DNA from 3 places in the Hungatella sp. SB206 genome. Region 1 is predicted to be linked to each of the others. Evidence: predicted binding sites of a transcription regulator. Region 1 holds the regulator's gene; each other region holds the start of a gene.

Region 1 (2,273 bases):
CTTATCATACTGTCTCCTCTTTTTGTCCCTGCGATAAAAAAATAAGATAAGTGCCTCCGGATACCGTTTTAATACGATCTGAATCTCTTCCTTCGGATTGATCGGCTTCACCAGAAAGCTCCTGATTCCCGTCCGTTTGGCCCCGTAGACGTCGGTAAACAGCTGATCTCCCACGAATATCGTGCTGTTTAAGCTCGTCCCCATGAGCTCCATCGCCTTCTTATAATTCTTCACGCCCGGCTTTCCGCCCTTATAGATATAGTTAGAGCCGCCGACAGCTTCTGCAAAAGCTGCCACCCGCGGCTCTTTGTTATTGGAAAGCAGGCAGGTGTCCATGCCAAGCGCCCGCAGATGAGAAAACAAGTTCTTCGCTCTCTCATCCGCCGGCGCGTCATGGGGCACCAGGGTGTTGTCTACATCAAAGATTACGCCTCTGATTCCCTTTTTATAAAGGGCGTCATACGGAATGTCATACGCAGAGGCCACGTCTTCATCCGGATAAAATCTGTTAAACATACATCTTCCTACTTTTTCAATAATTTTCCGATCTCTTCCATGAACGTATTCACGTCCTTGAACTCACGATATACGGAGGCGAAACGGACATATGCGACCTCATCGACCTCCTGCAGCTTTTTCATGACAAGCTCTCCGATCGCGGAGCTGGAGACTTCCTTCTCTTCCATATTAAATATCTGTGTCTCGATCTCGTCCACCATGGAATCAATCTGTTGGGAAGAAACGGGACGCTTGTGGCAGGAATGAAGGATTCCTTTTTCCAGCTTGGAACGTTCATAGACTTCTCTGGACTCGTCCTTCTTAATAACCATCAGCGGCAGAGTCTCCAGTTTTTCATACGTTGTAAATCTCTTTCCGCATTTCTCACACTGCCTGCGGCGCCTGATGGAGCTGTTGTCATCCGCCGGTCTTGAATCAATGACCTTTGTATCTGCTTCATTACAAAATGGACATTTCACGTCGCTATCCTCCTGTTGGGCGATTTCTCTTACCTTCTTTTCAGAAATGAGAAATCCCACTGTTTTTTGTGCAGGACCCAAAACCGCGAAAAAAAGAATACACAGTTTTTCGCGGCTCCGGATCCGTTACTTTTTAATTATGTATATCATACCCCACAATCCGTAGATTCGCAAGCACATATTACACTATATCTTGCATTTTTCCTCAGCTTTTTCCAGATCTACTTTCACCAGGATAATATCTCTCCCCACCTGACAGATGTCACAGAAGGGAATGATGTACTCTTTTTCTCTGACCAGAAATCCACAGAAGCAGCCCGGCCCGGGAACGATGATCGCCAGAAGACAGCCCGTATCCATATCAAAATCCACGTCGCCCACATAGCCAAGGCGTTTGCAGTCGCAGATGTTAATCACTTCTTTTTGTTTAAGATCTGAAATGCGCATAGCCTGCACCTTCTATATTCCTTAGTGTATTCTATGCGCATTTCCTATGTGTGATACAAATTATTACTCCGGTACATTTCCGTAAAGGCCGTCACAGCTTCTGCCGTCATAAACCGGTTCCTCGTAATCATATGCTTCTTCCCGGCGAGGTCCATCTCTCATATCGAGATAGAAGTGAATCATGGTCGTCTCTATATACGGTAAAATCCATAAAAACCCGATTCCAAACGATCCGAACCCCAGCAAATACATCCCAATCAGGCTGATTCCCAGATAAAACAGGCGGCCCTTGTTCCCTTTCATGAGCGCCGCGCTCTCCCGGAAGCAGCTGATCACCGTCCGCTCGGGGTCTTCCATCAGAAGGTAAACCGCCATTTTAAAATGCAGGCTATACACGACGATTCCGACTATCTGAAGCAGATACATCAGAAACTGAAGCGCTGCCAGTATGGGGATATAACCCGTAATACGGGCGGAAACGCTTACCACAAAATATGGGATTCCAATGATCATACCAAATACCAGGTTGATAAAGTATACGCCTAAAAATCTTTGAGGCCTGTGAGTAAAGGCAAACAACATATCTCCCAGTGAATACGGCTGGCCTGTACACATATGGTAGAACATCCTTCGTATTCCGACCATTATGAGGTAAACCAAAAGGATCGCAATGAAATAAATCACCATCTCGATTGCCAGTGAGCGCATCCAGCCTCCCCGGTTGAAGCCGGGTTCGCCGATCCAGGAGAGTGTGCTGACTGCAGATATACCGATAAAAATCATAATAACGACGATCAGAAGGACGTACACAATCAGCATGGCGCCCACGGCTGTTCCATAGTTGCCTGA
Region 2 (2,273 bases), 1.9 Mb from region 1:
CCTTAGAGGAGCTGGAGGAGCTTGTGGAGACGGCGGGAGCCGTCACGGTGGACAAGATCATCCAGAACCGGGAACGGATTCATCCGGGGACGTATCTGGGCAAGGGAAAGATCGAAGAGGTGAAGGAGCGCGTCTGGGAGCTGAATGCCACTGGCATTGTCTGCGACGACGAGCTGTCGCCCGCACAGCTTCGGAATCTGGAGGATGCACTGGATACGAAGGTGATGGACCGTACCATGGTAATTCTCGACATTTTCGCTTCCAGGGCGACGACCAGGGAAGGTAAGATCCAGGTGGAGCTGGCCCAGCTGAAGTACCGGGCAGCCAGACTGGTGGGACTGAGAAATTCGCTCTCCCGTCTGGGCGGCGGAATCGGAACGAGAGGTCCCGGCGAGAAGAAGCTGGAGGTGGACCGCCGTCTGATTCACGACCGGATCGGCCAGCTGAAAGCGGAACTGGAGGATGTGAAGCGCCACAGGGACGTGGCCAGGCAGCAGCGGACAAGGAACCATACTCCGGTGGCAGCCATTGTGGGTTACACCAACGCGGGAAAGTCCACGCTGCTCAACACGCTTACGGACGCCGGAATTCTGGCGGAGGACAAACTCTTTGCCACGCTGGATCCGACGACGAGAAACTTAGAGCTTCCCGGCGGGGAGCAGATTCTTCTGACTGACACGGTCGGATTTATACGGAAGCTGCCCCATAATCTGATCGAGGCGTTTAAGAGCACACTGGAGGAGGCAAAGTACTCGGACATCATTCTTCATGTGGTGGACTGTTCCAATCCCCAGATGGATATGCAGATGTATGTGGTCTATGAGACGCTGAAGGAGTTGGGCGTTCACGACAAGGAAGTGATCACAGTCTTTAATAAGATAGACGCGGCAGGTGAGATGAGGATCCCCCGCGACTTATCTTCCGATTACCAGGTGAAGATTTCGGCAAAGACCGGGGAGGGACTGGACGAGCTCCTGAATCTGCTGGAGAGTATTTTGAGGAGCCGGAAAGTATTCCTGGAGCGGATATACCCCTATCAGGATGCCGGAAAGATACAGCTGATCCGGAAATACGGCCAGCTTCTGAAGGAAGAGTACCGGGACGACGGTATTTTTGTCAGCGCCTATGTGCCTGCAGAGATGTATGCAAACCTGATATAAAATGGTAAAAAGCATAAATGTACGGCTGCGGAGCACACCGGTCGAATTGGTGGTTGAGAAACTGTGTAAGGTGTGCTATACTGACAGACAGTTCGCAGTTTTGCAATAAGTGACTCGAAGCTTATAAGAAAACATAATAAGACACAATATATGGTTTTAATGTTTTTTTGCGAAACCAGATATTGTGTTTTTGTTTCTCTTCTGCTATAATAAACAATGCACCGGTTAAGGCGGTGTCAGGGTTGTAAAAGGAAAGGAGTCAGGTATAAATGATATCAGTATTGAAAAGAGATGGGGAGGTCGCTGAATTCAGTCTGAATAAGATAACGGAAGCGATAAAGAAGGCATTTAAGGCTACAAAGAAGGATTTTAACAATGAGATTCTGGAGCTGTTGTCCCTCCGTGTTACGGCGGACTTTCAGGAAAAGATGAGAGACGGCCAGGTAACGGTTGAGCAGATTCAGGACAGCGTTGAGCACGTCCTGGAGCAGACCGGTTACACGGATGTGGCAAAGGCCTATATTTTATACAGAAAACAAAGAGAAAAAATCCGTAACATGAAGAATACCATTCTGGATTATAAGGATGTGGTGAACAGCTATGTGAAGGTGGAGGACTGGCGTGTCAAGGAAAACTCGACCGTTACCTATTCCGTAGGCGGCCTGATCTTAAGCAATTCCGGCGCGGTTACGGCAAACTACTGGCTGTCCGAGATATACGATCAGGAGATCGCGGATGCCCACAGGAATGCGGATATCCATATCCACGATTTGTCCATGCTGACAGGCTACTGCGCGGGCTGGTCCTTAAAGCAGCTTCTCATGGAAGGTCTGGGCGGCATTCCGGGCAAGATCACATCCTCCCCTGCAAAGCATTTATCCGTGCTCTGCAACCAGATGGTTAACTTTTTAGGCATAATGCAGAATGAATGGGCAGGCGCTCAGGCATTTTCCTCTTTCGATACCTACCTTGCTCCTTTTGTAAAGATAGATAACTTAACCTACCCGGAGGTGAAGAAGTGCATCGAGTCCTTCATCTACGGCGTTAATACGCCAAGCCGCTGGGGTACTCAGGCGCCGTTCTCCAACATCACGCTGGACTGGACCGTGCCGG
Region 3 (2,273 bases), 730 kb from region 1:
TGGCAGCGCTGGCAGCAGGTCTATCCGGTTGAAAAAGCAATGAGCAGAGGGACAATTTTCCCGGATCTGGATAAACCGTTTTCCATGGGGAGGTGCAGATAATGGCAAATACCGATATGAACTGCAGTGCTTTGCTTCAGGCAGTCTATGAGGCGAGCTTCGCTATGGACGATGTGATTCTCTATTTGGATACTCATCCCAGTGATCAGGATGCGCTGAATTACTACCAATATGTATCAGATTTACGGAAACAGGCAATGGATGCCTATGAGGCTCAGTGCGGCCCGCTGATGTTTGACGAAGTCCGGTCCGATAGTTACTGGACCTGGGTCAATAATCCGTGGCCTTGGGAAGGAGAGTGCGGCTGATGTGGAGATATGAAAAGAGATTACAGTATCCGGTAAATATTACTACACCGAATCCTAAGATGGCGACGTTTATTATGAGTCAGTATGGTGGACCAGATGGTGAAATGGGCGCTTCCATGCGCTACTTATCCCAGCGCTACGCCATGCCATATAAGGAGTGCAAGGGACTCCTCACGGATATCGGAACGGAGGAACTCGCTCACCTTGAGATTGTAGCGACGATTGTTCATCAGCTCACCAGGAACTTAACGCCGGAGCAGATTGTGGAATCTGGTTTTGGCCCTTATTACATTGATCACACCACGGGTATATGGCCGCAGGCCGCGGGCGGAATTCCGTTTAATGCCTGCGAGTTTCAGTCGAAAGGCGATCCGATCACCGATCTGGTAGAGGATATGGCGGCAGAACAAAAGGCCCGGAGCACCTATGATAACATTCTGCGTGTAGTGACGGATCCGGAGGTCTGTGACCCGATCCGTTACTTAAGGGAAAGAGAAGTGGTGCATTTCCAGAGATTCGGTGAGGCGCTGCGGATTACCCAGGATAATTTAGACAGTAAGAATTTTTATGCTTTTAATCCCAGCTTTGATGTAAAGAATAATTGCTGATAAAAAGGGAGGGGCCGGCAAGAGGGGGATTCTTGCCGGCCAGAGTATGAAAAAAAGTTTTGTTTGGTTTTTCTCTGTTACATGTATTACTATACATGAGATATGTGAAGAATTTTTGATGAAAATCTGAAAAAAATGTGTACATTTGAATTGGGACAAGTAACACCATAGCAGTTGAAACATTTACTCAAGATATTGTGTATACAGTATTTCAGCTTATTGTATGTTGTGACTTTACAGGAAATCTGGTATATTTGTAAGAGTATTGTAAGAGCAAATGAGACATAAGGAAAGAGGGGACAGGCATGATTTTAGTAGTAAAACGTGATGGGGCAATCGTAGAATTTCATCTGGAAAAGATCTCCGAAGCTATAAGGAAGGCGTTTAAGGCGACGGGGAAATTTTATACGGAAGATATTGTGGAACTGCTGTCGATCAGAGTGACGTCTGATTTTCAGGAAAAGATGAAGGGCGACCAGATTGCGGTCGAGGATATTCAGGACAGCGTGGAGAAGGTGCTGGAGGAAGCCGGCTATACGGACGTGGCGAAGGCATACATATTATACAGGAAGCAGCGGGAGAAGATCAGGAATCTCGGTAAGACAACGCTGGATTATAAAGATGTGGTGGACAACTATGTGAAGGTGGAAGACTGGCGGGTGAAGGAGAACTCTACGGTCACATACTCCGTGGGCGGTCTGATTTTAAATAACTCAGGCGCGGTTACGACTAATTACTGGCTGACGGAAATCTATGATAAGGAAATTTCCGAGGCTTATATGGATGGTGATCTTCATATTCATGACCTGTCCATGCTGACCGGTTACAGCTGTGGCTGGTCTTTAAAGAGGCTTCTGATGGACGGGCTCGGCGGAATTACAGGAAAGATTACGGCGGCTCCGGCGAAGCATCTGGCCACGCTCTGCAATCAGATGGTCAATTTTCTGGGAATAATGCAGAATGAATGGGCGGCCTCCCAGTCATTCTCTTCTTTTGATACGTATCTGGCGCCCTTTGTTAAGGCGGACAACCTCTCGTATGACCGGGTGAAAAAGTGTATGGAGGCATTTGTCTTTGGCGTAAATACGCCCAGCAGATGGGGGACTCAGGCACCATTTTCCCATATTTCCCTGGATTTGATGGTTCCGGAGGATATGGCATCGCAGAAGGCCATCGTGGGTGGACAGGAGATGGATTTCACCTATGGGGAGTGCCAGGCGGAACTGGATATGGTGGACCGGGCATTTCTGGAGACTATGCTGGAGGGTGATGCCAGCGGACTCGGTTTTCAGTATCC

The links. Region 1 encodes NrdR, which represses ribonucleotide reductase genes. Its sites were predicted from a motif close to CACAANATNTTGTG; they were not measured.
Region 2: a site for NrdR is predicted at 1,334-1,347, ahead of M1L66_RS10500 (ribonucleoside triphosphate reductase). Genes of this name have one in related genera too.
Region 3: a site for NrdR is predicted at 1,163-1,176, ahead of M1L66_RS22610 (ribonucleoside triphosphate reductase). Genes of this name have one in related genera too.

Annotation. Positions count from the first base shown of each region.
Region 1 covers NZ_CP096603.1:4,350,317-4,352,589, forward strand. The annotation lists gene M1L66_RS19150 (YqeG family HAD IIIA-type phosphatase) at 1-516, opposite strand, end outside; gene aroE (shikimate dehydrogenase) at 1-8, opposite strand, end outside; gene nrdR (transcriptional regulator NrdR) at 525-977, opposite strand; gene M1L66_RS19160 (PRC-barrel domain-containing protein) at 1,164-1,424, opposite strand; gene M1L66_RS19165 (DUF975 family protein) at 1,488-2,273, opposite strand, start outside.
Region 2 covers NZ_CP096603.1:2,432,107-2,434,379, forward strand. The annotation lists gene hflX (GTPase HflX) at 1-1,160, shown strand, start outside; gene M1L66_RS10500 (ribonucleoside triphosphate reductase) at 1,430-2,273, shown strand, end outside.
Region 3 covers NZ_CP096603.1:5,078,193-5,080,465, reverse strand. The annotation lists gene M1L66_RS22625 (spore coat associated protein CotJA) at 1-102, shown strand, start outside; gene M1L66_RS22620 (spore coat protein CotJB) at 102-368, shown strand; gene M1L66_RS22615 (manganese catalase family protein) at 368-976, shown strand; gene M1L66_RS22610 (ribonucleoside triphosphate reductase) at 1,282-2,273, shown strand, end outside.